DNA from 4 places in the Exiguobacterium sp. s40 genome. Region 3 is predicted to be linked to each of the others. Evidence: riboswitches for the same ligand, from Rfam matches in the RefSeq annotation. Region 3 holds a riboswitch; each other region holds the start of a gene.
The links. A riboswitch is a leader RNA that binds a small molecule or an ion and turns the genes downstream of it on or off. The one in region 3 is predicted to bind S-adenosylmethionine.
Positions count from the first base shown of each region.

Region 1: linked by a shared signal. The riboswitch ahead of mtnK (S-methyl-5-thioribose kinase) and the one ahead of KNP02_RS06725 (MetQ/NlpA family ABC transporter substrate-binding protein) in region 3 are both predicted to bind S-adenosylmethionine.
Region 2: linked by a shared signal. The riboswitch ahead of KNP02_RS11040 (Na+/H+ antiporter NhaC family protein) and the one ahead of KNP02_RS06725 (MetQ/NlpA family ABC transporter substrate-binding protein) in region 3 are both predicted to bind S-adenosylmethionine.
Region 4: linked by a shared signal. The riboswitch ahead of KNP02_RS03110 (methionine ABC transporter ATP-binding protein) and the one ahead of KNP02_RS06725 (MetQ/NlpA family ABC transporter substrate-binding protein) in region 3 are both predicted to bind S-adenosylmethionine.

Region 1 covers NZ_JACSLC010000003.1:269,639-276,805, reverse strand. The annotation lists gene KNP02_RS04605 (HIRAN domain-containing protein) at 1-439, shown strand, start outside; gene KNP02_RS04600 (1,2-dihydroxy-3-keto-5-methylthiopentene dioxygenase) at 601-1,134, opposite strand; gene KNP02_RS04595 (methylthioribulose 1-phosphate dehydratase) at 1,148-1,765, opposite strand; gene KNP02_RS04590 (2-hydroxy-3-keto-5-methylthiopentenyl-1-phosphate phosphatase) at 1,762-2,412, opposite strand; gene KNP02_RS04585 (2,3-diketo-5-methylthiopentyl-1-phosphate enolase) at 2,409-3,566, opposite strand; SAM riboswitch class I at 3,636-3,737, opposite strand; SAM riboswitch class I at 3,943-4,045, shown strand; gene mtnK (S-methyl-5-thioribose kinase) at 4,127-5,278, shown strand; gene mtnA (S-methyl-5-thioribose-1-phosphate isomerase) at 5,275-6,309, shown strand; gene KNP02_RS04570 (sugar ABC transporter substrate-binding protein) at 6,302-7,167, shown strand, end outside.
Region 2 covers NZ_JACSLC010000012.1:34,256-41,422, forward strand. The annotation lists gene KNP02_RS11035 (GGDEF domain-containing protein) at 1-1,615, shown strand, start outside; SAM riboswitch class I at 1,712-1,807, shown strand; gene KNP02_RS11040 (Na+/H+ antiporter NhaC family protein) at 1,860-3,161, shown strand; gene KNP02_RS11045 (TVP38/TMEM64 family protein) at 3,183-3,833, opposite strand; gene trhO (oxygen-dependent tRNA uridine(34) hydroxylase TrhO) at 4,056-4,997, shown strand; gene KNP02_RS11055 (divergent PAP2 family protein) at 5,114-5,539, shown strand; gene KNP02_RS11060 (PucR family transcriptional regulator) at 5,642-6,865, shown strand; gene ald (alanine dehydrogenase) at 6,997-7,167, shown strand, end outside.
Region 3 covers NZ_JACSLC010000005.1:165,851-173,017, reverse strand. The annotation lists gene KNP02_RS06750 (hypothetical protein) at 1-1,102, opposite strand, end outside; gene KNP02_RS06745 (DUF302 domain-containing protein) at 1,209-1,592, opposite strand; gene KNP02_RS06740 (Spx/MgsR family RNA polymerase-binding regulatory protein) at 1,764-2,159, shown strand; gene KNP02_RS06735 (methionine ABC transporter permease) at 2,187-2,849, opposite strand; gene KNP02_RS06730 (methionine ABC transporter ATP-binding protein) at 2,821-3,855, opposite strand; gene KNP02_RS06725 (MetQ/NlpA family ABC transporter substrate-binding protein) at 3,865-4,686, opposite strand; SAM riboswitch class I at 4,759-4,863, opposite strand; gene KNP02_RS06720 (iron-containing alcohol dehydrogenase family protein) at 4,904-5,920, opposite strand; gene KNP02_RS06715 (aminotransferase class I/II-fold pyridoxal phosphate-dependent enzyme) at 5,917-7,092, opposite strand.
Region 4 covers NZ_JACSLC010000002.1:289,024-296,190, forward strand. The annotation lists gene KNP02_RS03105 (thioredoxin family protein) at 148-405, shown strand; SAM riboswitch class I at 860-965, shown strand; gene KNP02_RS03110 (methionine ABC transporter ATP-binding protein) at 1,044-2,072, shown strand; gene KNP02_RS03115 (methionine ABC transporter permease) at 2,062-2,724, shown strand; gene KNP02_RS03120 (MetQ/NlpA family ABC transporter substrate-binding protein) at 2,755-3,582, shown strand; gene KNP02_RS03125 (MDR family MFS transporter) at 3,688-4,902, shown strand; gene sufC (Fe-S cluster assembly ATPase SufC) at 5,075-5,836, shown strand; gene sufD (Fe-S cluster assembly protein SufD) at 5,849-7,117, shown strand; gene KNP02_RS03140 (cysteine desulfurase) at 7,119-7,167, shown strand, end outside.

The DNA of each region.
Region 1 (7,167 bases), on a different contig from region 3:
AGCTGCAGACAAAATGGATATCCTAAAAGCTACTCGTGGCAAGATAGCTAATGATACTTATTCATTAGAAGAGCCCATTACGAAACAAGAGAGTGAAATCCAAACAAGCTTTTACATTCAAGGTATGCGACATCAAAACAATCTTCATCAGTTTGAGAAGAAGATTAACTATGATACTCCATTGATATTGGAAAAGGAACCAGGGAATCAACATGATTCCTGGGCTATAGCAATTTACACACAGCATGGAACTAAATTAGGATATGTACCAAGATACTATAGTAAGTATATTTGTATGTTAATTGACAACGATGCAGACGTTCACGTAAAGATAACGTATATAAATGAAAAGTCCAATCCACATTGGTGGGTTAAAGTTGATTTTTGTGCTTCGATACTACAATGTGACCAAAAAATATTACAAGAAATATTAATATAATTTTGAGGAAATCAAAAAATAGATAATGTAGTGTGTTTTTGTAACTGGGACATGACTGCGTAAATCGATAAAAGAGGCAATCTGGAACGAATCATTCGTCCAGGTGGCCTCTTTTTGTTAAAAACTTTTCAAATTGTCTAGTTATTTCCTAACCTCATTTTTTATGCAGTCACGTCCTGTTTCTCGTAAATCGGCACCCAGCCCTCCGTCGTCACAAAGATGCGGACGGCGACGACTTTACGATCATCCTGGAGTGTGAAATAGTGACGTGTGTTCACCGGGACCGAAATGAGGTCGCCCGGGTTGAGTTCGATATTGAAATAGCCACGCTCGGCGTCGTCGATGGCGAAGACGCCGTGGCCACTGACGATGAAGCGAACCTCGTCATCCGAGTGGTGGTGCTCTTTTTGGAAGTTGACGAGCAGTTCGTCCAAGTTCGGCGTCGCATCCGACAATGAGATGACGTCTGCCGTCTCGTAGCCGCGACGCTCCGATACGTCGCGAATCTCGTCACGGAACGTCGACAAGATTGCTTGTTTGTCCTCATCCGTCAACTGATAGTTCTCTTGCAGGTTTTCTGGGAGCTTTGTGATGTCCCACTGCTCGTACAAAATACCGCGTGACTCTAAAAAGGCACTCACTTCAGTTTGATTGACGTAACGTTCTTCGGTTTGTTGGAAATAGATAGTTGCCATGGTTGGTTCCTCCTTATGAATGGACGCCTAGGGCGCGTAGTTTTAACGTATAGCTGAACAAGAACTCGTAAGCCTCTAAATAGCGTTTGGCCGCGGCCGGGGTCTCGCCCCAGACGGTGATGCCATGATTGCGGATGAGGACGGCGCCGGCGTTTGCGTGGATATGGGGGGCGAAGGTGGCCGCGAGTGCCGGGATGTCCGCATGGTTCTCGATAATCGGCACGCGGACGACCGCATCCTCGTCCCAGAAGCCGAGCGCCTTGATGATCTCTTGGCCGGTAAAGACGACTTCGCCGGTGGCGGCATGGAGCTCGGAGATGACATTATTGTCGACCGTATGGACGTGGAGCGAACAAGTCGCATCCGTCCGATTGAACACTTCGACGTGGAGCAACGTCTCAGCGGATGGTTTTCCCGTTTGTTCTCCAATCAAGCGTCCGGCCGCGTCGACGTGAACAAAGTCGTCCGGCGTTCGTTTCCGTTTATCGCGTCCGCTCGCCGTGACGAGAAATTCGAGCGGGTCGTCGGACACGCGAATCGCCAAATTCCCACTCGTTCCGGGGAACCAGTCGCGGGCGGCGAGTTCGTCTTTAATGTCGGCCAGTTCGAGCCAACGTGCTGTGAGGCTCATATGGCCACCTCCTTCAAATGATGAGTGATGTCGTCGAACGTCTCGAATGAGGCGTAACGGATGCCTGCTGCTTCACAGAGCGTGATGAGTTGCCCGCGGGCATAGACAAAGTCGGCACGCTTCGCGACCTCGAAATCGGTCACCGAGTCACCGATGATGATTAAGCGGTCGGCGGGATTGACGATGCGACGAGCGAGCGTCGGTTTGCAACAACCGCAATCGTTCGTACATTGTTCGTCGCAAGCGTGCGGCCAAGCGACGGTTACCGTCTCAGCGGAGAAGTCGGCGACGTTGCAGTAGATGTGTTCGGGATCGACGTGACCTTCTAAAATCGGATGGACGAAAAAATCCATCCCGCCGCTGACGACGTCAAACTTCCAACCGTTTGCCCGAACTTGTTCTAAAAATGACGGGAACCCTTGACGGAGCGTGATTCGCTCCAACAAATAATCACGGTAAGCCGGGGCATCTGCGCTCGGCAATAGTTGAAACATTTGACCGACCCCGGAGCGAATCGAGATCCGTTGCTCGAGGACCGCATCTTTCAACTCGACCCAAGCGGGCGGGGCGAACGCCTTCATCAGCGCGATAATATTGTCTTCCGCCGTGATCGTCCCGTCGAAGTCGCAGAGGATATGGACCGTCATCGTGACGCCCACGCCTTTAACGCGGTATCGAGTTCGTTCGTCTGTCCTTCGGTTTGACCGAGGGCGTGAGTGATGGCTTGGCGGAAAGCGCGAGCCCCAGCGGCTGCGCCGTCCGGGTGTCCATGAATGCCACCGCCGGCGTTGATGACGACATCAGTCCCGTAATCACGAATGATCTCAGCGACGAGTCCCGGATGAATCCCGGCGGACGGGACCGGTAAAATCGGTTTCGACCAATGCGGTTCGGCGCTCAGGTCACGAATCGCGAACGCCTCGTCCCGCGGTGTCGCGAGCGAACCGTACGGAGATGGGAAGAGCGTCAAATCGGCCCCGGCGAGACGTGGGAGTTTACCGAGTAAGAGCGAATGACTGATGGACCCGGTCAAGGCGCCGGCAAAGGCCGGGTGAGCTAAAATCGGCACACGGATGTCTGGGTCGTTCGCAAGTTCGCGCAGTGCGTCAAGACCGTACGTATAGACGTTGAATAGGAGCGCCGTCGCACCGGCCTCAATCAGCCGGAGCGCCTGGTCGCGAAGACCGAAAACGGGACCGCTCAGCGTGATGGCGTAGAGGACACGCTTCCCGGTCGCCTCAAAGTGCGCTTGAATGACGGCCGCTCCGATCCGGGCCCGTTCGAGCGACGGCGTGAGCGGATTGTCGTATAAAATTTCGTCGTCTTTGACGATATCGATGCCGCCGGCGAACTGATCGCGGAGTTGCTGCTCGAGAAACGCGAGGTCACGCCCGATGACGCCTTTGAAGATGCTCATGACGAGCGGACGGTCATGGACACCGAGCAACTCGCGAATCCCGTCGACGCCGAACTTGGCGCCTTTGAAATGAGGGGCGAGCGTTTCGGGCAACGTCACATCGATTAACCGAATCGAATCGTCGAGGGATAGTTTCCCGAACGTCGTCGTCAAGATGGATGAAAAGTCAGGGCTGACATTATGTAACGGATAGCGGATCGTGAACCGGCTCGTCGTCTCCGTATGGGTGGTCGATACGACCTCACCCCGGTACGCCTGTAACTGCTCTTGCTCTAAATGACGTAGCTCGGTCCATGTGCCGACGGTCAGCTCGAGGGCGATTTTGTCGGCAATACTTGCGACCGCATCCGTCCGTTTGATTTCATATGTGGCAGTGATACTCATATGGTTCCTCCTTCCAGGCAAACAAAAAATGACCCCATGCCGAGGCAAGAGGTCATCATAAAAAATGAACTCTTATCTCTCAGCTTTCGCTGCAAGAATTAGCACCGTGCCATCTCTGGTCGGTTGCTGCGACATCATCGGGCTCGTCCCTCCGTCTGCTCTTGATAAGAATGTGATTTGAAGTTGTGAAATTTAATTGAATTTTTACACAGATTCGTCGCGTCGTCAATTCCTTTTTTTCCAAAAAAAATATTTCGTGGAATTGTTTCCATATATGCACAAAAAAAGACGAAGTGGCACGGGGAAAATGACGTTGACAATTGTGACGTCGAGTCCGTAATATTCATCACATAAGTTCACCGAATCGAATAAACCACTCTTATCGCGAGTTGGCAGAGGGAATTGGCCCGATGACGCCGCAGCAACCGACCACTAGGCACGGTGCTACATCCACCAGACGAATGTCTGACAGATGAGAGGAACAACCATTTTGGCTGTGCCTCTTTCTCGCGGAGAAAGGGGCTTTTTTTGTGGGCAACGTACAGGAAGGGGAAAACATCATGTCATATCAACCATTTACAGAACAGACCGTCGTCGAGCACGTCCGTCAATTAGGATACTTGCAAGACGGAATCGCCGAGTGTGAGGAAATCGGGGACGGCAATTTGAATCTCGTGTTTCGGATTCGCCAAGGCGAACAGCGCCTAATCGTCAAACAGGCGCTCCCATACGCTAAAGTCGTCGGTGAGAGCTGGCCGCTTACACTCGAACGGGCATGGATTGAACAGTTGGCACTCCGTGAGTTTGCGAACGTGGCGCCGCGTTTCGTCCCGGACGTCCTCGGTAGCGACCGGACGCTCGCCTACACGATTTTAGAAGATCTGTCTGATTATGAGATTGTCCGCACCGGTTATTTGAAAGGGGAGAGCTATCCGGAACTCGCGCGTCATGTCGGTGAATTTTTAGGCGAGACGCTGTTCGCGACGTCGGATTATGCGGCCGGCCCGATCGCGAAGAAGCGGATTGAACGTGACTATTACAACCCGGAACTGTGTGACATCACCGAGAAGCTCATCTTCACCGACCCGTTCAAAGACGCGGAGTCGAACAACATCGAGGCGGCGCTTCGAGAAGATGTCGAACGCCTCTGGCAAGACCAGGCGCTCAAGGTCGAGGTGACGAAACTGAAAGTCGGATTTATCACGAAACATGAGGCGCTTCTGCACGGTGACCTACATACAGGCAGCATCTTCGCGACCCAACAAGAGACGAAAATCATCGATCCAGAGTTCGCATTTTACGGACCGTTCGGCTTTGATTTGGGCCAAATTATCGCCCATTTGACGCTGTCGACGTTCCATGACCCGCTCAAACGCTTCGAACGTTTCACGGACGTCTTGACGGTGTGGGAGACGTTCGAGAAGACGTTCCGGGCCAACTTTGAGCGCGCTGTCGAGCCGTTCAATACGGACGGTTTCGTCGACGAATTGTTGCGGACAATCTTCAGCGACACGATCGGCTATGCCGGTTGCGAACTCATTCGCCGTGCCGTCGGACTCGCCGGTGTCGCCGATCTCGAGACGTTGCCGGAAGCGACGCGGCTCGAACGAAAACGTGACGCACTCGCTCTCGGGACGGCGCTCATTAAAGAACGCCACAGCGTCGAATCGATTGACGACTTGGTGACGCTTTTGTCGGGGGTGCGCGTATGAAGGTCCAAAATATCCGTTTCCATCCGCAGACGGACGAACTCATCGTATTAGATCAGACGTTGTTGCCGCATGAAGAGCGGTACGTGACAATCGAAACGCTCGAACAGGCCGAACATGCCATCGAGACGCTTCAAGTCCGGGGCGCCCCGGCCATCGCTTACTTTGGGGCGTTCGTCCTCGCCAAAGAGGCGGGCCGGTTAGTTGACGATCCGGACTTCACGCGTCGGCTCGACCTCGTCGGACGCCGCTTGATCGCGACCCGGCCGACGGCGGTCAATCTGCAAAATGTGATCGAGTCGCTCCTTGATTTAAATGTCGGGGACGACTTTGAAGCGATTGCCGAGGAAATCAAACGACGCGCTATCGCGTTGTATGACCGGGACGTCGATACGTATCGGGCCATCGGTGAGCATGCACTGACGGTGTTACCGGCCGGGGGGAACGTGTTGACGATCTGCAACGCCGGTGCCATTGCGACATCGCGATACGGCACAGCGCTCGCGCCGTTTTACGTCGGAAAAGAACAGTGCGTATCTTTCAACGTCTTCGCCTGTGAGACGCGGCCGCTCCTGCAAGGGGCACGCCTCACTGTCTGGGAACTCGACCGGGCCGATATCGACGTGACGCTCATCACCGACAATATGGCGGCTTGGACGATTCAGTCAAAACGAGTCGACGCCATCATCGTTGGAGCTGACCGTATCACACGGACGGGTCACGTCGCCAATAAAATTGGGACGTTGCAGCTCGCCGTCCTCGCCAAGCATTACGGCATTCCGTTCTATGTCGCGGCGCCGCATTCGACGTTCGATTTGACGGCGGATGACACGATTGAAATCGAGGAGCGGAACCCGTCAGAAGTGACACATATCGGTGGTCAACCGACGGCACCCGTCGGCATCACCGTCTTCAATCCGGCGTTCGACGTCACCCCACCGGACCTCATCACCGGACTCATCACCGAGGCGGGTGTGTTCGAGCCGACAGAGACTGCCATCACACATCATGTAGGAGGAACAATTCATGTCTAAAAAACTATTAATTTTACTATTCACATTCGTCTTGGCGCTCGTCGGTTGCACGAACGAACAAGCGGCCCCATCGAAGCCGGCTGAGAAGACGCCGGAGACGAAACCCGTCTCGGTCTCGAATGCCACACTTCCGAAAGATATCGATGTAGCCCTGATCATGCAGATGTCGATCGGGACGTTCTCGTCGCAGTATATCAACGGGGTGACGGAACAAGTCGAATCGTTCGGCGGCAACGTGAAAGTGTACAATGCCGACAACGACCTGTCGAAGATGGCGAGCTATGTCGATACGGCGACGACGCAAGGCGTCGATGTCATCTTGATCGACCATGGCCGTGCCGATGCGTTGAAAGAACCGGTCCAACGCGCGCTCGATAAAGGCATCAAAGTCGTCGCGTTCGACAACGATTTGACGAACGAAGGCGTGACCGTCATCGACCAAGACGACTATTCGCTCGCTTGGCGTTCACTCAAGGCACTCGCCGAAGATTTGGACGGTGAAGGCAAAATCGTCACGATTTGGGTTGGTGGCTTCACACCGATGGAACGTCGCCACACGATTTATGATGCGTTCTTGAAGCGTTACCCGGGTATCACAGAAGTCGCCAAGTTTGGTTCGGCGACGAACAATACGGCGCTCGACACACAGAGCCAGATGGAAGCAATTTTGAAGAAGTATCCGGAAGGTGAGATTGATGCCGTGTTCGCGATGTGGGACGAGTTCGCTAAGGGTGCGAGCCGTGCCATCAAACAGGCCGGACGCGATGAGATCGCCGTCTATGGGATTGATTTGAGCGATGAAGATTTGCAGCTCATGCAAGAGGACGGTAGCCCGTGGAAAGTGACGGCGGCGACCGA
Region 2 (7,167 bases), on a different contig from region 3:
GCTCATCTTGTTCGCTACAGGCGTATTAAACATGCCGGCCATCGAGCCGTTGCCGTTCATCTTGATTGCGTTGCTCGTCATCATTTTTCAAATGGACTCCATCGAACGGAAAGGCGTCTACTTCACGTTTTCGGAAAGTATCGTCCTCATCATTTTCTTGTTTTTTGATTTCGAGACGGCGCTTTTCGTCAATCAGATTGGTCTCCTCGTCTTCCAGTTCGTCAACTTGAAACCGCGCATCGCGCTTCGACGCTTCCGCTTCACGTATCCTTGGAACGCCATCACGTCTTTCTTGGAGATTGCCATCCCAGCCGGTGTTTACTTGGCGCTTGGTGGTGTGACCGGTCTCGGCTTCTATTCTCAAGACTCGTTCCTGCCGCTCGCCGGTTTGATTCTGGCCATCATCTTGAACACGGTCGTGCAAAAGTATCAAGTCGGTTGGTGGTTCCGCGTCGACATCCCGGTCCGCGATTTTCTGAGCATCGCGTTTTATACGTATATCGTCAGTCTCGTCTTCATTTTGGCGGCCTCGTTGTTCCGGGAGACGAATTTACTCGTCGTCAGCAGCATCGCTGCCGCGTTGACGTTCTTCATCAAGCGGCTCATCATCCAAAAAGGCCGGCAAGACGCCTTTAAATCGTTGATTGAACAGTATGACGAGGCAAAAGAAGCCGTGTCGTTATCGCAGAGCGAGGCGCAAGCCATCGAAGTGTTTCTCAGTCAATGTGAGCGGCTCAATCACTATGACGAAGGGTTCGTCGAGTTTAAACTGTTCGACCGTACCCTGTACTTTGATTTGAAGACGCGTCAGCCGATTGACCGTCACATCGTGTTCGATTTGCTCGATCACGCTTATCCGAACGAAGCCTCGGTCGAATATGAGATGCGCTTCGAATGGGACGCACCACTGTCGAACGAATTTGACGACGACTATCATAGTTTCATCTCGGTTCGGTCCGAGGAGATCGAAGGGATTCGCACGTGGCTCGTCATGACGGGTGAACACGTCTATGGGTATCCCCCGACCATCCAACGTGAAATCGTCAAACTTCTCAAGTCGTTCAACCGGACGATCAGCCGTTGCCATGAGCGCGACCGTCTTTACACGGAAAGTCGGACCGACAGCTTGACGCTGCTCGCCAATGCACGCGCGTTTTACGAATACGGGATTCAACAAATCTCGGACGGTTCGATGTATCCGATTTCGGTCGCGATGCTCGACATCGACTTTTTCAAAAAAATCAACGATGTGCACGGACATCAAGTCGGGGACAGTGTGCTCCAAGAGTTTGGACGGCGGATTCGCCAGGCACTCCGCACCGAAGATTTTGCCGCCCGTTACGGCGGTGAAGAGTTCATCTTGCTATTGAACCGTTGCGATGTCGAACAGGCAATCGAAATCGCCGAACGAATCCGGCAACAAATCGAGAACAAACCGTTCCACGTCGACGGGATCGATATCCCCGTCACCGCTTCGATCGGTGTCGACACGATTCAGGCGTTCGGTGACAAACGCCTCGACGATACGATTCGTAACGCTGACCGGGCCCTCTACGTCGGCGGGAAGTACGCCGGACGCAACCGCGTCGCCCATTACAATTTCTTAACGACCTGACTCACCCCCACGTTCACCGCGTGGGGGTTTGCTATTGACAAGCGGATTTGAAACAAGTACGTTAGGGAACGTGTCTTATAATTAAATATCACAACTTTTTTATCAAGAGAGACTGAGGGACTGGCCCAGTGACGTCTCGGCAGCGGGTAACCTGTGCCAAATCCAGCGAGCAGTCTGCTCGAAAGATGAAAAAAGTGTTTTCTTGTAGAGAGAGCCTTTTTTCAGAAGGCTCTCTTTTTATTTTATGAATGAGGTGAATCGATTGGAACAACCGACAGCTAACAAATGGGCACTATTGCCTTTGCTCGTCTTCCTCGTCTTCTTTATCGGGGCAGGCATCTACTATAACGACTTTTATAAATTCCCGGTCCTGATCGCGGCGTTGATCGCGGTCATCGTCGCGGCGTTGATGACGAAAGGCAGCGTCACTCAGACGGTCGAGCGTGTCGCCCAAGGTGCGGGGAACCCCGGCATTTTAATCATGGTCTTCATCTTCTTGCTCGCCGGAGCGTTCTCGAGTGTCGCCGAAGCAATCGGCGCAATCGACGCGACCGTCAATGCGGCGCTGACATTTTTACCGTCCTCGCTTCTACTGAGCGGTTTATTCGTCATCGCGGCATTCATCTCGATGGCGATGGGAACGTCGACGGGCACGATTGCCGCCCTCGCCCCGATCGCGCTCGGTATCCACGAAGAAAGTGGCGTCAATATCGCCATCGCGGCGGCTGCCGTCGTCGGTGGTGCCATGTTCGGGGACAACTTGTCGTTCATCTCGGACACGACAATCGCTGCCGTCCGGACCCAGCGTACCAATATGCGTGACAAATTCCGAACCAACTTTTGGATTGTCCTCCCGGCCGCCCTTATCACAATCGTCCTCTTATCGGTGTTATCGAGTGGAGAATCGACTGTCGATGCAGCCGCGTTCGAATGGTATAAACTCATTCCGTACCTTGCGGTCATCGTGCTCGCCTTGACGGGAATGAACGTCATCCTCGTCTTGCTCGGCGGCATCGCCCTGACCGGCATCATCGGTCTGTTGGACGGCAGTCTAGCCGTCACCACGTACGTCACCGCCATGGCGGACGGCATGATGGGCATGGCCGAGATTTCACTCCTGACATTGCTCATGGGTGGGCTCGTCGGACTCATCTCGCATAACGGCGGACTCACGTACTTGCGTGACGCGCTCACGTCCCGAATTAAAAGACGGGCCGGCGCGGAGTGGAGCATCGCCGGGCTCGTCAGTGCGACAAACGTCGCGACGGCGAACAACACGATTTCGATTCTCGTGGCTGGTCCGCTCGCCGCGAACATCGCCGACGATTATGACATCGAACGTAAAAAGTCAGCGAGTGTACTCGATATCTTCTCGTGTGGGGTCCAAGGTCTGTTGCCTTATGGGGCACAGCTTCTCATTGCGGCCGAACTGACGAACACAGCGTCACCGGCGCTCGTTCCGTATATGTTCTATCCGTTCTTGTTGTTCATTTGCGGAGGATTGGCCATCGTCTTTAACTTCCCGCGTTTCAAAAAGCGCGTCTAACCAAAACGACCCTTTGAAGCACTAGCTTCGAAGGGTCGTTTGACGTTTCGTTTCACGTTCACGTTGAAGTTGTTCGTTGCGTTTTTTGAAGGCGCGCCGCTTGAGCAATTCCTCGAGGCCACGGCTGATCGCCCAAAGGACAAACAATAACAGTCCAAGCATCGATAAGCGGAACGGACTTTGAATAAACTCTTCCCACTGGTCACCAATGACCGAAAAAATCAAGACGACAAGCAGTTTCCCGAACCCCGCCGCCATGATGAATGTCCGAAGCGGCATTTGAATGAGGGCGAGTAAGTATGTGATCAAACTGACCGGGATGAACGGGAGCGAATATAAAAAACCAAGCGAGATCGGGCTCATATGGTTGATGCGTTCCAGCCAATATACCCCTTGTTTATGTTTTTCGAGCCACCGTGTCATCGGTTTACGGAATACGTAACGGACGGCTGTAAAGACAAGAATCGTCCCTAGTAAACTACCGACCCAAGACAATAACGTCCCGAGCAAGAACCCATACGTGGCCGCGTTCGCCGAAATGATGAGGACGAGCGGAAGAAATGGAAAGATCGCCTCAAGGAACGGCGCCCCTAGTCCCGCCCATGGGCCTCCCGGAAGCTCTTGCAGCCATTCAATCAGTTGGATAATCCATTGTTGGAGTGATGTGAGCATATCAGTTTCCACCTTCGACTTTCATTAATACCTTTTACCCGATTTCGCTCAGGAAGACGCATCCCCCTGCACGCCAGTAAAAAAAATAAAAAGTATTTGCGAAATTTCGCTGTGATATCTATCATATAATATGGACTTGTGGTTGCAGGCAAGTCCGCTCGTCGAACGACACAACCCAACGTTCGTTTTCCTGCAAAAAACTGAACACAGGGGAGTAATAACATGGAAACAAAACCAATGCGGGTCTTGCTGTACTATAAGTACGTCAACATCGAAGACCCAGAAACGCTCACACAAGAGCACCTCAAGTATTGTAAGGACCTTGGCATCAAAGGACGGATCTTGATTTCTTCCGAAGGAATCAACGGAACGTGCTCTGGGACTTGGGAACAGACCGAGCAATACATGAACGACTTGAAAGCGAACCCGCTTTTCAGCGATATCGAGTTCAAAATCGATGAAGTCGAAGAGCATGCGTTCAAAAAAATCTTTGTCCGTCATAAGAAAGAGCTTGTGACGTGGCGCTTTGATGGTGAGTTCGACGTTCCTAAACAGCACGGTGCGTACCTCGAACCGGCAGAATGGAAAGAGATGATGAATCGCGACGATGTCGTCATCCTCGACGTTCGTAACAACTACGAGTACGATCTTGGTCACTTTAAAAATGCGATCAAAATCGACGTAGAGGCTTCTCGTTACATGCCAGATTGGCTCGAAGAGAACAAGGACCTCTACGAAGGGAAAACCTTACTCACGTACTGTACCGGAGGCGTCCGTTGCGAGAAATTTACCGCATATATGCGTGACCAAGGTCACGACAACATTTTCCACCTTAAAGGCGGCGTCGCCATGTACGGCAAAGACGACGCCACGAAAGGCGAAGACTGGGAAGGTGAGCTTTACGTCTTTGACGAGCGCATCAACGTCCCGGTCAACACGGTCAACCCGTCCGTTGTTTCGGAGTGCATGCACTGCGGAACGAAGACGGTCCGCTACGTTAATTGTGCCAACCCGGTGTGTAATGCTCAACACTTCTGTTGTGAAGAGTGTGAACCGAAACAAATGCGTTCATGCTCGAAAGAGTGCCAGGAGCATCCACGTAACCGCTATATCATCGAGAATATCGCGGACAAACTTCAGCAGACTGAAGGCGTCGTCGGGTAACAAAAATCGACCAGAAAGCACTTCGAGCCTATGCTCGAGGTGCTTTTTTGACAGAAACTTTACGTCTAGCCGATGACAGAATCGGGTATAGTGTAGATACCATTGTCAGACAGGAAGTGAATCGATTGCTCTTTAACGAACCTTTACTCGCCGCCTTGCTCGCTTGGTTCATCGCACAAGCAGCCAAGCTCGTAACCGAACTCATTAAAACACGAGATTTTGAATTAGAAATCATGTTTGCCTCGGGTGGGATGCCAAGTTCCCACTCTTCGACCGTCGTCGCCTTAGCGACCGTCATCGGTCGAGTCGAAGGAATCGATTCCAGTATGTTCGCACTCGCCTTGATTTTTGCGACGATCGTCATGTACGATGCGACCGGCGTTCGTCAAGCGGTCGGATTCCAGGCCCGTTTGTTGAACGACTACTTCAAAGGAATCAAGCACGAGACACCCATCTTAAATGAGCTGGTCGGTCATACCCCGTTCCAAGTCATCGTCGGGGCTTTACTCGGTCTCGTGGTCGGACTGTTTTTCCCAATTTAATGTGAATGATGCAGGCATGTCGTTCCCTCCTTCTAAAAACTCACCATCTTTTTGTGAACTTTCACAACAGAGACGGTATAGTGAAAGAGAGGAGGAATCGACATGCCTTTTTTGCAGAAATCTTATGAATCGCTCGATACGCTCGCCGAAGCAATCGGACAAGCGATTCGGGCCCCAATCACGATTGAAAATCGCCACCATCAGTTGCTCGCCTACAGCACCCACCCCGACTCGACCGACCCGGCACGAATCGCGACGATTATCGGCCGCCGTGTCCCGGAAGCAGTCATCGAAGACTTATGGGAAAGTGGCATCCTTCAAGAAGTGATCGACCGCGACGAACCGGTCGTCATCCCGGCCCGCATGGCCGTCGGTCTCGGTGAGCGGGCGGCCGTCGTCATCAAGCAACAAGGTGACGTGCTCGGTTACATTTGGAGCCTGGCCCGAACGACGCCGTTCTCAGAACAAGAACTCACCGTCCTACAAGAAGGGGCGAACATCGCCAAAAAATTGCTGATGACCATCGCGATGCACGAACGGCGCATCGACGCCGAATTGGAACGTTTCTTTTTAGAAGTGCTGGCCACTCCCGTCTTATCGCCATCCCACCGCGATCGCTTGAATGAGCTCGCACCGATTGCCGTCGCCAGCCGCCTCACCGTGATTGAATGTGCCCAGCCGGTCACCCCGCAACTGGCGGAACGACTGTTTTATGTATTGGCGACCCAACAAGCGATCGAGGTCGTGCTGCACGCCATCGATGGTCAACAGCTCCTCGTCTGGCATTATATGAAATCGGAGTTAGCCGAGGAAGAGACGGCACTTTTGCAGTGGGCCAATCGCTTCGAGACACAGCTCCGAGAGAAATTCACGGAAGTCGATCCACGTTTAGGCGTCAGCCGTCGTTTCTTTGAGAGCGACATGCTGTATGCCGCGATGGAAGAAGCACGACAGGTCACGTCGCTTCGTCGGAAGTTCCCCTATGAGCTTGCCGCGACGCACACGTTCGAACAAATCGGGATTTATCAGCTCGTCCCAGATCTCGCTCGCCGAATCGGGCTTCGGCTCGAAACGCATCCGACCATCGAGCGTTTGCAGGCATATGATGTCGCCCATCATACCGAGCTCGTCACGACGCTCGAGTGGTATTTCTATTTTGATGGGAACGTCAAACGCGTCGCCGCCCATCTTCACATCCACCCGAACACCGTGCTCTATCGGATTCGCCGCATCGAGGAACTGACGAATATTACGCAAGTCTCACTGCCCGAACGAGCCGCTGTTTACCTCGCCATCAAGGCAGGCCAATACCGACAGGATGATTGATGCCCGCTTTGTGATTTTTCACAAAGTGGGCATTGTCATTTTTAGAATCCATGCTAAAGACAGCGTTTTCGGATGGGTCTATACTAGAGGTGTGAACAAATTGTGTCAGTAGAGAGAAAGGGGAACTTTACATGAAAATCGGGGTATTGAAAGAAATCAAAAACAATGAAAACCGCGTCGCCTTGACGCCGATGGGTGCAGCCGTATTAACTGAGCTTGGACACGAGGTTCTCGTCGAGACGGAAGCCGGTGTCGGGAGCGGCTTCACGAACATGGAGTATGTCGATGCAGGGGCGACAATC
Region 3 (7,167 bases):
TGCCTGTGCGCTTTGTCGGCTCAGCCGAATCGATTGCTTGAATCAGGTCGTCCATCTCGTTACCTACCGCACGCAAAACGGTCGGATACGTCAAGGTTGACTCGTGATTGAACGGTTGTTGGTGGAGATAAATCAGAGGACCGCTCACAATCGGCATATACCGCTCTTCCGGATTGTCTTTGAGCGCCTTTTGTTCAGAAATCGTTAACAGTTCAGAGGCACGATATGTAATGGTCGCGATTTCGGTCACCGCTTTCCCGTCACGGGTATAATTGAACTCATACAATGGATAGGATTTGTCGGGTAATAGTTCCGAACGAAGTGGCAGTCGTTTGACTGTCAACTCTTCATACGACTGTTCTCCTTTTACCGGGTCGATAATTTCATCTAGCGGACTCATTGTGAAATAGAGGTCCGCGAGCATCAATAAAACATAGGGTTTCTTTTCATCGGGATGATATCCGATTGCGACTTTTACCTCATCTATGTGTGCCATCATCGGGTCGAACATAAGCACTGGGAATGCGAGTTGTCGATCTCCAATGGTCAATTCCACCTCGCCGTGGAAGGCCGGTATGAACGTGACGATGGTATCAGGAAAAGGTTCGACAGCATTATTCGGCTCCAATAATCCATCCGCATCGAGGAATTCTGCTTGAGTAGTTTCGTCGGCAGGTTCGATGAAAGGGTTTCGTTGAATTCGCTTCCCGTTCTGTGTATCAACGAATGGGGGGAATGACTCAATGACCTCGGCTTGAAAGCGTTCCGAGAGCATATCGCGACAAAGTGCATAATGCTCATCGCCTTTGATGTACGTCACCGATTTATATGCATATTCATCTCCCGTATCGGTCATCTGATGGCGATTCGCGATGACCGTATCGTAAACCGTCAAGTCTCCCTTCAATTCAGTCGTCAATTCCCCGGTACAGGCCTGTAACGTCTCATCGACCGATTCGAGGGCTTCCGGTTGCTCTAAGGAACACTTGTTAACGGTCCAATGCGCATCGACATACGACAAGTTCACGACGTCTGACTTTTCCCCACCGCAACTGGCCAATAAGCCCAAGGATAATACGAGTGCACTGGCTAACTTTTTCAAATCATCCGCCCCTTAAAATCTATTTGTACCAATTTTACCATTATATGACTTTAAGGAGGAACAAGAAAAAACCCGTCCACTCTCATGGACGGGTTCGCTCATTCAATTATATGGCTTGATCAATCGCACGCGTCAGTCGCGTCTCGACGTCGTGGGCGATCGATTGAAGCGACTCATCCTCAATCAGCTCGATCAGTTTCGTCGGCTTCGGCATCCCGACATGGGTCGCCCCGTCTTTCGTGAAGACAGCGAGCTTACAAGGCAGGAAATAGCCGCCTTCCCGATGTGCCGTGATGACTTTCTTCGCTTCTTTCGGATTACATACTTCAAGGATGCGATAGTCCCCGTCGATCGCTTGGCCTTTCTCTTCGAGCGTCTCGCTCAAATCAAAGTCCCAGAGCACTCCGAACTCTTCTTCCTTGAGCGTCGCTTTCAGCTTCTCGACGACCGCTTCGACCGTCTGGTCTGTCTTGACCGTGTAATCAAACATGTAAATCCATCCTCGGTTTTGCTCTCTTTCGCCATGTACCCGAACTGACTGACGACAAATCGTCCGATGGCGATAAAAAGTATATGTGATTTGAAACATATTCGATGTCCGTCACGTATGTATGAGAGAAAATAAAGAAGTCCATACTTACGTAAAGGAGAAGTGGTTGCCGTGACGGTCACCGTATTCACACATACAAGCTGCAGTTCTTCCCGTAAGACGATTGATTGGTTACGCGAACAGAACATCCCATTCATCGAGAAAAAATTGACCGATCAAGGGATGTCGTTCACCGAGTTCAAAGACATGCTCCGCCTCACCGAGAACGGGACGACCGACCTGTTGTCCGTCCAAAAGAGCGTGTACAAACAAGCGGCGGACCAACTTGACGAGATGTCGCTCCGTGAGCTGTACAGCTTTGTTGCGTCACACCCCCAGATCTTGAAGAGTCCGATCGTCGTCGACGACAATCGGATTCAAATCGGGTTCAGCGAGAAAGAGATTCGTACGTTCATCCCGCGCCATGACCGAATCGCCGAATTGAAACGATTGCTCGACAACAAGTAAGAGCCCTGCCGAAGCAGAGCTCTTTTCTTATGCCTTCTTGAGTCGGGCCGCCAAGCGGTTACCGAACGATTGAATCGATTGGACGAGCAGGATCAAGACGAAGATGGTCACGTACATGACCTCCGGCTCGAATCGGAGATGCCCGTATTGATAGGCGATATCGCCGAGTCCGCCTGCCCCGACGAGTCCTGCCATCGCGGTCGCCCCGATCAAACCGATCGTCGCAATCGTCAGACCGAGCACGATCGATGAGCGGGCCTCCCGGATCAACACGTACCAGATGATTTTCCGGGTCGAGATGCCCATCGCTTCATACGCCTCGACGACCCCGCGGTCGACCTCGAGCAGCGCCGACTCCATGAGCCGCGCGATATACGGCGCCGTGAACACGATGAGCGGCAACAGGACGCCTTGGACGCCGATCGTCGTTCCCATGATGAAACGGGTTAACGGGAGGATGAAGAATAAGAGAATGATGAACGGGATCGAACGGACGACGTTGATGACGCTCGACAAGATGCCGTAGAAATAACGGTTGGCGAGCCGCCCGTTCGGTCGCGTCAAGACGAGGAGCGTCCCGAGCGGCAGTCCGATCAACGTCGAGATGACGAGCGCGATGCCGGTCATCGTGAGCGTCTGGATCGTCCCCGTCCAAATCAAGTCACCCCAATTTTCCCAAAACTGAAGCATGGTTCGTCACCTCCTTCACTTTCACACCGCTCGCCTCTAAGAAGCGGATGGCTTGATCGGTCTGGGCCTTATCGCCGTCCAAATGGACGAGCAAATTGCCAACGAGACCGCCTTTTAGCTTTTTGATGCCGCCCCCGATGATATTCGGGAGCAAGCCGAACCGTTTCGTCAACTGGGCGAGCACGGCCTGTTCACTCTGATGACCGATGAACGACAAGTTGACGAGCATCCCGTGCGTGCTCAACTCAACGACGACCTCTTTCGGGACATCGAGGTTCGTCTTCAAGAACTTGCGTGTCGTCGCATGCTGCGGGTCCGAGAACACGTTGAGCACGTCCCCTTCCTCGATGATCCGGCCGGCCTCGATGACCGCGACCCGGTCACAGATGCGCTCGATGACTTCCATCTCGTGCGTGATCAAAAAGATCGTCAGTCCGAGCTCGCGGTTGATGTCGAGCAAGAGGTCGAGGATCGACTCGGTCGTCTCCGGGTCGAGCGCGCTCGTCGCCTCGTCGCTAAGCAGGATGTCCGGCTCATGCGCGAGGGCCCGGGCGATGGCGACACGTTGCTTCTGTCCGCCCGAGAGTTGCTCGGGATAATGTTTCCGATGATCCGTCAATCCGACGATGTCGAGGTATTTGTCGACGCGTTCGCGGATTATCCGCTTATCGAGTCCTTCGAGACGAAGTGGGATGGCGACGTTCTCTTCGACGGTCGCCGTCTTGAGCAGGTTGTAGTGTTGGAAGATCATTCCGATTCGATGGCGGAGTTTTGAGAGCCCACGTTTGTCGAGCTTCGTGATGTCCTGTCCTTCGATCTCGACCTGGCCCGACGTCGGGCGTTCGAGCAGGTTGATCATGCGGATGAGCGTGCTCTTGCCGGCCCCGCTTCGACCGATGATGCCGAAGATCTCGCCTTTCTCGATCGTGAGCGAGACGTCGTCGAGTGCGGTGACGGCACCTTTGTTCACCGTGAACGTCTTCGTGATTCCTTTAAGTGCGATCATAGGCCCTCCTTAAAACGCCGGGACGATTGAGCCGTTGAACGTCTCTTCGATGAACGTCCGGACCTCGTCCGAGTGATAGTACGATTTGAGTGTCTCGACGACTTCGTCATCCTTGTTGTCGGTACGGACGACGACGTAGTTCGGATACGGGTTGTCGACCGTGTCTTCGTGGAACAAGGCGTCCTCGTTGATCGACAGGCCGGCACCCATCGCGAAGTTCGTGTTGATGGCCGCGAGTGCGACTTCCGGGAGCTGGGTCGGGAGCTGAGACGCCTCGAGCTCGATGAATTCGAGGTTGAGCGGGTTCTCGGCGATGTCGCGTTTCGTCGCCTTGTCCGTCAAGCCTTCCTTCAGCGTGATGAGGCCCGCTGTCTCATACAGACGGAGTGCGCGCAGCTCGTTCGCCGGGTCGTTCGGGACGGCGACCTTGTCGCCTTCTTTCAAGTCCTCAATGTCGGTCAACTTTTCCGAGTAAAGACCCATCGGGAACGCGACGGTCTTGAACACGTCGTCGATCTTATAGCCTTTGTCGGACTTTTGCAGTTCTAGGAATGAGAGCGTCTGATAACTGTTCACGTCGAGGCTACCCTCGGCGAGCGCCGTGTTCGGCGTATTATAGTCATTGAACACTTTGATATCGAGTTCGAGGCCGTCTTCGGCCGCGAGTTCTTTCACTTTCTCGGCGATCTGTTGGTGCGGCCCGCCCGTGACGCCGATCGTGAGCGACTCCGTACTGAGCGCCTCGCTCGCGTCCGATTGTCCGCATGCCGAGAGCGAGATGGCGGCGAGTAGTGACGTCCCTGCAAGTACTGTTTTCTGTTTGATGTTCATTTGTTTTCCTCCTCCAAAATGAAAGCCCGCTACTCATTCAGAGTGGCGGGCACGACAAGTCAAAGTCGGACACGCTCATCTCCCAGACGATATCGTCTGTTGGAATTAGCACCATGATCATTACGATCTGGTTGCCGGGTTTCACAGGGCCAGTCCCTCCACCACTCTTAATAAGCAATCGGTCTATTAAATTGTTATCATCTTACTTTTAATTCTTTTAATTGTAAATAGCAAATTGTAAATTTTCAAAAATTATTTTCAAAAAGTCTTTATCGAGTGGTTCCGGCAACTGTTGCAGTTCGGTTTCCGTCATGACGGAGTCGACCAGTACCGGGATGTCGCCCGACCCGACCCCGAGCGCCTCGAGCGTCGTCGGTGCACCGAACCGTTTCAACCAGGCCTCCAAATACGGAGCATCGGCCGAGCGACGCAACCGCTCCTGGACGATTAGGCCGAAGCCGACCTTGTCTCCATGCAAGAAAGAGTGGGTCGACTCGAAGCGGCTGAGCGCATTATGGACCGCATGGCCCACGGCGACGCGTGTCCCGGCGTCACCAAATCCACCGACGGCGCCGCCGATGGCGAGCACGTGATCGACCGCGAAGCGGACGTCGTCACTATACGACTCAAAAGCGTGCTCGCTCAATTCAAGTTCGACGAGACGCCCGCACTGCTCGGCCAAGACGAGTCCGGTGTTGACGCCGGCGTCAGCTGAGCTGTCACCACTCAAATAACGGGCCTCGTAAAACTTCGCGACCGTGTCGATGACACCGGCCCGAAAGTATTCATATGGTGAGCGCGAGATGACCCGTGAGTCAACGATGACCCGTTCGATGACGACGCGGAACATGTCGTAGCGGTCGTAGCTCCCGTCCTCCTGATAGACGACGCTGAGCGGTGTGAACGCCGCACAGTTCGAGGCGAGCGTTGGGACGACGATGAGCGGGACGTTCCGTTGATAGGCGACGAGTTTGGCCGTATCGACGAGCTTGCCGCCTCCGACGGCGATTAACACGTCGGCGTCCAACGGTTTGAGCCGTTTGACTTCCGAGTCCGTGCACTCCCCGCTGAACCTTGTTGCCGGATAGTCCGCGATGGCCGGAAAGATGGCTCGGACGACGTCATACCCGTTCTGACCGCGCAGGACGTGGGCACGTCGGCCGTCGACTAAGTCATCAAGACGGTCAAGCGCGTCATCGGCGTGGTCATATTCAAGGACGGCCTGACGAATCATGCGCGCACCTCCTCATAGGCGGCAAACAACCGCTCGATTCGTTCGACGGCCTCGTCAATCTTCGGTTCCGGTGAGACGAGACCGAAGCGGACGTATCCGTTCCCTTCCGAACCGAAGAAATAGCCCGGGGTGACGGCGACACCGGCTTCATGCAGCAGTTTCCGCGAGAACGACTTGGCATCACCCTCAGGCACTTTTGCCCAGACGAAGAACGAGCCTTCCGGCGGTTCGACGGCCCAGCCGGCCCGGTTCAACCCGTCGATCAGGCGATCACGCCGTGCCTCGTACAGTCGTGCCAAGTCATCGCGAATGGTACGGGGCGCCTCGAGCGCAGCGACAGCCGCCGCCTGGATGGCCGAGAACACGCTGACGTGGACGTGGTCCTGATACGTGTTGATCGCCTCGATGATGTCCGCGTTCCCGACGGCGAAGGCGACGCGCCAACCGGACATGTTGAACGCTTTCGACATCGTATATACCTCGATGCCGACTTCTTTCGCCCCTTCCGCCTGCAGAAAGCTAGGCGGGACGTGGCCATCGAATCCGATGCTGCCGTATGCGAAATCGTGGACGACCATCAAGTCCCGCTCCCGGGCGAAACGGACGGTATCGTCAAAGAAAGCGGGTGAGGCGACGGCTCCGGTCGGATTGCTCGGGTAGTTCAAATACATGAGTCTTGCATCTTGCGTATCGAGCGTCTCATAGTCTGGCAAGAAGCCGTTCTCTTCCCGGAGGACGAGGTCACGGACGACGGCACCGGCGAGGCGTGCCCCCGAGATGTAATCAGGATAGCCGGGATTCGGTAGCAAAATCCCGTCGCCAGGTTCGAGTACGCATTGCGGCAACGTGATGAGACCAGATTTTGAGCCGATGAGAATCGCTACTTCTGTCTCGGGATCAAGTTCGACTCCATACTCATTCAAATAGAACGTCGCCACTGCTTGCTTCAGGCGGGCCTGACCGCGGAACGGACCGTATTGATGGGTCGAGGCGTCGAGGAGCGCCGTCTGAAGCGCGTCACAGATTGGCTCAGGCGTAGGCAGGTCAGGCGTCCCTTGTCCGAGTCGGATGATGTCGCGGCCGGCTTGTTCGAGTTCGGCCACCTCGTTCGCGAGTCCGACGAAATGTTGAGATGGTAACGTTTTAAGTAGATGTGAGCGTCTGTCAGTCATGAATAGTCCTCCTATGCAAAAAACACCCCTTTCCGCGGAAAGGGGTGTCGAGATACGGACGTATTCAAACAACCA
Region 4 (7,167 bases), on a different contig from region 3:
TACAAAAGCAATAAAGTTAATGACCATACTATGCCTCTTTCTAGAGAGCGTCAATACAAAATGTTGAAATGTTCAGAATTTTCCATTTGAGCACAACTTTTGAACCGACCGGTCCGGATTCATATACTTAGAGGAGAGGTGAGAACAATGATGACAGACGGATTCTTATATATATACGCCCCGATGTGCGGTACATGCGCCGTGGCCGAGCGGATGCTCTCGGTCGTCGAGGCCGTCGACCCCGAACTCCAGATTGAAAAGCGCGATGCCAACTTTATCCCGAACGAGCTCGAGGCGTATCAGGTCATGAGCGTCCCGGCGCTATTGAAGCTGGAAAATGGCCAAGTTCGCGATCGTTTGTACGCGTTTCAAAACGTCCAGCACGTCCTATCTTTCGTCAAATGAGATAGGATGATTAGAATAATCTGAAAATTTTAAATAATCAGTTGACACAGAAAGTTCACGAATGATATATTCATTACAACATCTTACTTGAACACAACATAGGACGAGATTTTCCCGTCAGCAAGACGTTTTCGAACAACCGTTGCATGAGCTTACGCGATTTCAGGTGGACCTTCCCTTCGATTGTCCCCCAAAAAAATCAAGCGTCGGGGCACCGGTCGCGTAATTGCATGGTCCGTTCGAAGATCGAGTGATGGTCGGGTAAAAATCCCCCATATAAGGATGAATGCTCTGATCGGGCAAAAGAGGTTCATCTATGGGTTGTCTTTCAGTGACTCAAGGTGCTACGTTCTGTGTCATCCTCGGATGGCACCTTTTTTTAATTTGTCTGAAAAAAATAGTTTGACATGAAAATAATGTGTCGCTATGATAAAGCTAATCAAATACGCAACCCCTCTTATCAAGAGAGGCTGAGGGACTGGCCCTATGACGCCCAGCAACCGCGGAGCAATCCGAAATGGTGCTAATTCCAGCAAGGTGTAAACCTTGGAAGATGAGAGCAATCGTTGTCCGTACCGATAAAGTACGCACGTTTGCTCAAACGTGCGTACTTTTTTTGTTGTCAGGAGGGAAATGGATTGATTCAACTACGCAATGTGGCCAAATGGTTCGATACGAAAAACGGTCGGGTCCAGGCGGTCGATGATGTGTCGCTTACCATCGAAAGCGGCGAAATTTTTGGAATAATCGGATATTCAGGGGCGGGGAAGTCGACGCTCATCCGCTTGCTCAACCGACTCGAGGCACCGTCTAGCGGTGAAATCGTGGTCGCCGGCAGCGAGCTGACGAAGCTCACGCCTAAGGAACTACGCGGGGTACGTAAAAACGTCTCGATGGTGTTCCAACACTTCAACCTATTATGGTCGCGCACGGTCGCTGAGAACATCAGCTTCCCGCTCGAGCTCATCGGGGTACCGGCCAGCGAACGCAAACGCCGCGTCCAAGAACTTGTCGAACTCGTCGGCTTAGGCGGACGGGAAGACAGCTATCCGTCGCAACTATCGGGCGGTCAAAAGCAGCGAGTCGGGATAGCCCGTGCGCTCGCTACGAATCCAGAAGTGCTCCTCTGCGATGAAGCGACGAGCGCACTCGACCCGAAGACGACCGATTCGATTCTCGAACTGCTCGTCAGCATCAATAAAAAGCTCGGATTGACGATCGTCCTCATCACCCATGAGATGCACGTCATCCAAAAGATTTGCCACCGCGTCGCCGTCATGGAGGCCGGGAAGGTCGTCGAGACCGGACAAGTCGCCGAGGTGTTCCAACATCCGGAACAGCCAATCACGAAAGAGTTCGTTAAGCAGATCGGCGCGGTCGAAGACATGTCGCTCACGTTCGAGCACTTGAAAGCGCGTTATCCGAGCGGTCAAATCGTCAAGCTCAAATTCTTGAACGAGACGGCCGAGCAACCGATTCTGTCAGAAGTGTTGAAGCAGCATGATATCGGCTTCAACATCATCGGCGGGAACGTGACGCAGTCACAAGTCGGTGCCCTCGGGACATTATTCATCCAATTGATCGGAGAGCCGGCTGAAGTCGAGCGGGCCATCGCCTCAATCCGATCGCAGGCAGTGGAAGTGGAGGTAGAAAGCGATGTTTCCTAATGTAGATTGGCAAGTCATGCTCGAGCAAACGTGGGAGACGCTCTATATGACGCTCGTCGCCGGAGCCGCGACGTTCGTCATCGGTCTCGCCCTCGGGATGCTCTTATACGTCACGAACGAACCGCTCATGATGAAAAACCGTCCGATTTACACGGTCATCAGCGCAATCGTCAACGTGTTCCGGTCGATCCCGTTCATCATTTTGATCATCTTGCTCATCCCGTTCACGTTACTCGTCGTCGGGACGATGCTCGGGTCGACGGCAGCGTTGCCGGCGCTCATCATCGGTGCGGCTCCGTTCTATGCGCGGATGGTCGAGCTCGCCCTGCGTGAAGTCGACCGCGGCGTCATCGAGGCGGCTGAATCGATGGGTGCGACAAAATGGCAGATCGTCTATAAAGTGTTGTTCCCAGAAGCATTACCGGCCATCGTGTCAGGCATCACGGTCACGATCGTCGCGATCGTCGGTTATACGGCGATGGCAGGGGTCGTTGGGGGCGGGGGACTCGGGAACTTGGCGTTCCTTGAAGGGTTCCAGCGCTCACAGAGTGACGTCACGTTCGTCGCGACCGTCTTAATCTTGGTTATCGTCTTCGTCATCCAGTTCATCGGCGATCGACTCGTATCAGTAATTGACAAGCGTTCCGCTTGATCTAAATAGAAAATTTGGAGGGGTTTTATAATGAAATCATGGAAAACAGTACTCGGATTGACAGCAGCTTCAGCACTCACTATTCTCGCAGCTTGCGGCGGAGATTCAGAATCAGGTTCGGGCGATGACAAGACGCTCGTCGTCGGTGCGTCAAACGTCCCGCACGCTGAGATTTTAGAGCACATTCAAGACGACTACGAAGAGAAGGGCTATACGCTCGAAATTAAGAAGTTCCAAGACTACGTCCTCCCGAACAAAACGCTCGCGGACGGCGAACTCGACGCGAACTACTTCCAACACGAGCCGTACCTCGAGTCGCAAATGGCTGAGAACAAAGACTACAAATTCGCATCTGCCGGCGGCGTCCACATCGAGCCGATCGGTGTCTACTCACAAGACTACAAATCACTCGATGAGCTGCCAAAAGGCGCTGAAATCATCATGAGTTCGTCAGTCGCTGACCACGGACGAATCCTCACGATGCTCCAATCAGAAGGCTTACTCACGCTCGCAGAAGGCAAGACGACGGACGCGACGGTTTCAGACATCGTCGACAATCCGAAAAACTTGGAGTTCAAGACGGACGTTGAAGCGGCACTTCTCCCGCAAGCGTTCAACAACGGTGAAGGGGACGCGGTCCTCATCAACACGAACTACGCGATCGATGCCGGCCTCAACCCGCTCGAAGACGCGATCGCCCTTGAAGGCGAAGACTCACCTTACGTCAACTTGATCGTCACACGTGAAGGCGACGAAGACGACGAGCGCGTCAAGGCACTCCTTGAAGTCCTCACGTCAGAAGAGACACAACAGTGGATCTTGGACGAATACAAAGGCGCAGTCGTACCGGTCAAATAATAATTGTTGTCAAGGCTCGGGACATCCCGGGCCTTTTTTGTTTGGAGTAGTTTTGGCGCACCAATAGAAGTACAATACATATGTGTAGAAAAAGGGGGGATCCGGATGAACATACGACACATTCATCCGCTGACGCTGGGTGTCTTATTTGGTACATTTTTTGCCCGGCTGTCGACATTTTTTGTTATGCCGTTTTTTGCGATTTATCTTGCGACGCTTGGCTTCTCGGCGAGTATCATCGGGACGGTGTTCGCCATCTCGGCGTTATCGGGGTTATTCATGAGCTTTTTTGGGGGCACGCTGTCTGACCGCTATGGACGCAAACAGTTGATGCTCATCGGAATCGCCTTGAACGCGATCACGTTCAGCGGGTTCGCGCTCGGGACGGAATTATTTTGGTTTTACATGTTCTCGGTACTTATGGGCGTGTCGCGGTCGTTCCTCGAACCGGCGTCCCGCGCGCTCATCAGCGACACGACGCAACCGGACCAGCGCGTCATCGTCTACAATGTCCGCTACTTTTTAATCAATATCGCGGCGGCGATCGGTCCGTTGCTCGCGGTCGTGTTGTCGCTCACCGGGGCGAAGAGCGCCTTCTTCGTCGTCACGGGCGTCTATGTGTTATACGGTCTCGTCATCTCGACGTTGTTCCGGAAATATCCGTTCGAGGAAGGGGACGGCGTCAAAGTCCGGCCGCGCTTGACGGAGACGTTCCGTGTGTTACAACAAGATAAGACGTTCCGCTACGTCATCATCGGGATGATCTTCGCCATCATCGGCTATAGTCAGTTCAATGCGACGTTGCCGCAGTTCATCGCGTTCCATGACGGTTTCAGCGATGGCTCACGTTTGTTCGCCTATCTGTTGACGGTCAATGCGATCACGGTCCTTATCGTCCAATATCCGATCATGCGCTTCGGGATTCGCGTGTCGCCGATCAAGTCACTCTTTTTCGGCGTCGGGACGCTGTCGACGGGGCTCCTGCTCATCGGTTTTGCGACCGAGACGTGGGTGTTGTTCATCGCGATGGTCATCTTCACAATCGGTGAGGTGCTCATGTTCACGATGACGGATGTATTGACGGACGAATTGGCACCGGCTCACCTGCGCGGGACGTATTTCGGGGCGATGGGGTTGACGGCGCTCGGTCAGACGATCGGCCCCGTCATCGGTGGGGTGTTGCTCGATGGGTTTGATAACGCCGCGTTGCCAGTGTTTGGAAGCTTGGCCGTGTTGACGGCTTGCGGCGCCTTCTTCTTCGCCGGCGCCTTGAAAGAACGGAAAGCAAGTTTGGCCTTAATCGAGGAAAAAGTTGGATAAAGTCTTGATTTCCCGATATTCTCATTCTCAACATTTAAGTTTTATTGAGAATGAATAATAAGGTGAGTCGCTTGAAATAAAAAATTGCCTAGATTAAGATTAGAATATATCTAATCTACGCCAAAAATGGCGAGAAAACGGAAGGGGTATCCGAATGTCTAACGTACCACACATGAAAATTGATGACCTCCGCGTCTCAATCGAAGGAAAAGAGATCGTCAAAGGTCTTAATCTTGAAATTAAAGGTGGCGAAATTCACGCCATCATGGGTCCTAACGGGACGGGTAAATCTACACTCGCATCGGCACTTATGGGACATCCATTATATGAAGTAACAGGCGGAAGCGTCGATTTGAACGGCGAAGACGTACTCGACATGGAAGTTGACGAGCGCGCGCAAGCCGGAATGTTCCTCGCGATGCAGTATCCTGCTGAAATCAGTGGTGTCACGAATGCCGATTTCTTGCGTTCAGCAATCAACTCACGCCGCGAAGAAGGACAAGAAATCTCACTCATGAAGTTCATCCGTGAACTCGATGCGAAAATGGACGTCCTCGAAATCCCTTCAGAAATGGCACACCGCTATTTGAACGAAGGCTTCTCAGGCGGAGAGAAAAAACGTAACGAGATTCTTCAAATGATGATGATTAAACCGAACATCGCCATCCTCGATGAAATTGACTCAGGTCTCGACATCGATGCGCTCAAAGTCGTCGCCAAAGGCGTCAACGAAATGCGCAACGAAGAGTTCGGCTGCTTGATCATCACGCACTATCAACGTCTCCTCAACTACATCGAGCCAGACTTTGTTCACATCATGATGGACGGTAAAATCGTCATGTCAGGTGGCAAAGAGCTTGCACAACGACTCGAAGCAGAAGGTTACGACTGGGTGAAGCAAGATCTTGGAATGACAGTAGACACAGAAGCGTAAGGAGGCTGTACGATGACCGTACAATTTGAATTGGATGCACAAGCAGTAGCGGCACGTGCAGAGGCGCTCGGTGGACCGGCATTTATGGTCAACCGTCGTAAAGTTGCAGCAGAACTTGCGCCGACTCTCGCCTTGCCAAAAGTTGAAAAGATCAAGATTGATAAATGGGACTTCGTCTCTGGAGACGTCGAGCTCAAGAAGCAAGACGGCTTGACGCCTGAAATCGAAGCACTTCTTGGAGACCACCGTACAAACGTGCTCGTTGAACGCAACGGTCATGTCGTCTACAACGAACTCGCGACGCCAGAAGGTGTCCTCTTCATGGGCATCAACGAAGCGATGGAACAACATCCGGACCTCGTCGAGAAGTACTTCATGACGGAAGGTGTCCGCGTGGACGAAGAACGTTTGTCTGCGTTGAACGCTGCCCTCATGAACGGTGGTGCGTTCCTATACGTACCGAAGAACGTCCAGTTGAAAGACCCGCTCCAAGCCATCTTCACGATGGAACAAGCGAACGGCGCGCTCTATCACCACACGATCATCGTCGCGGACGAAGGCAGTGAAGTGACGTATGTCGAGAGCTTCCTCTCGAACACGAACGAGCCGCACACGGTCAACGCCGTGACAGAAGTGTTCGCAGCCGCGAACGCGAAAGTCGTCTTCGGTGGCGTCGATCAGCTTGCTGAGTCGGCCCTCTCGTTCATGAACCGCCGTGGTGTCGTCTATGAGAACGCACGCCTTGAATGGGCGCTCGGTCACATGAATGACGGCAACTCGCTCGTCGAGACGAAGACACACCTCGTCGGAGACAACACGTTCTCAGACACGAAAGCCGTCACGGTCGGTCGTGGCGCACAGAAACAAAACTTCAACATCCGGACGGACCATTTCGGGAAGTCTTCAGAAGGGTTCATCTTGATTCACGGTGTCCAAAAAGATTCGGCCACGGCCATCTTCAGCGGGACATCGATGATTCACCACGGCGCTTCGAAATCGAACGGCGTTCAAACGGAACGTGTGCTCATGTTGTCTGAAAAGGCACGTGGCGACGCGAACCCGATTCTCCTCATCGATGAGGACGACGTCATGGCCGGTCACGCCGCTTCGGTCGGACGCGTCGACGACGTGCAGCTCTACTACTTGATGAGCCGCGGTTTGTCACGTAAAGAAGCCGAACGGTTGATCATTCACGGATTCTTGAACCCGGTCGTCGAGCAACTCGCGATCGAGTCGGTCAAAGACCGTCTCCGTGAAGTCATCGAAGGGAAAGTACGTTAAGATGATCGATGCCTCGATTCGTAAACAGTTCCCGATTTTAGATCAGGAAA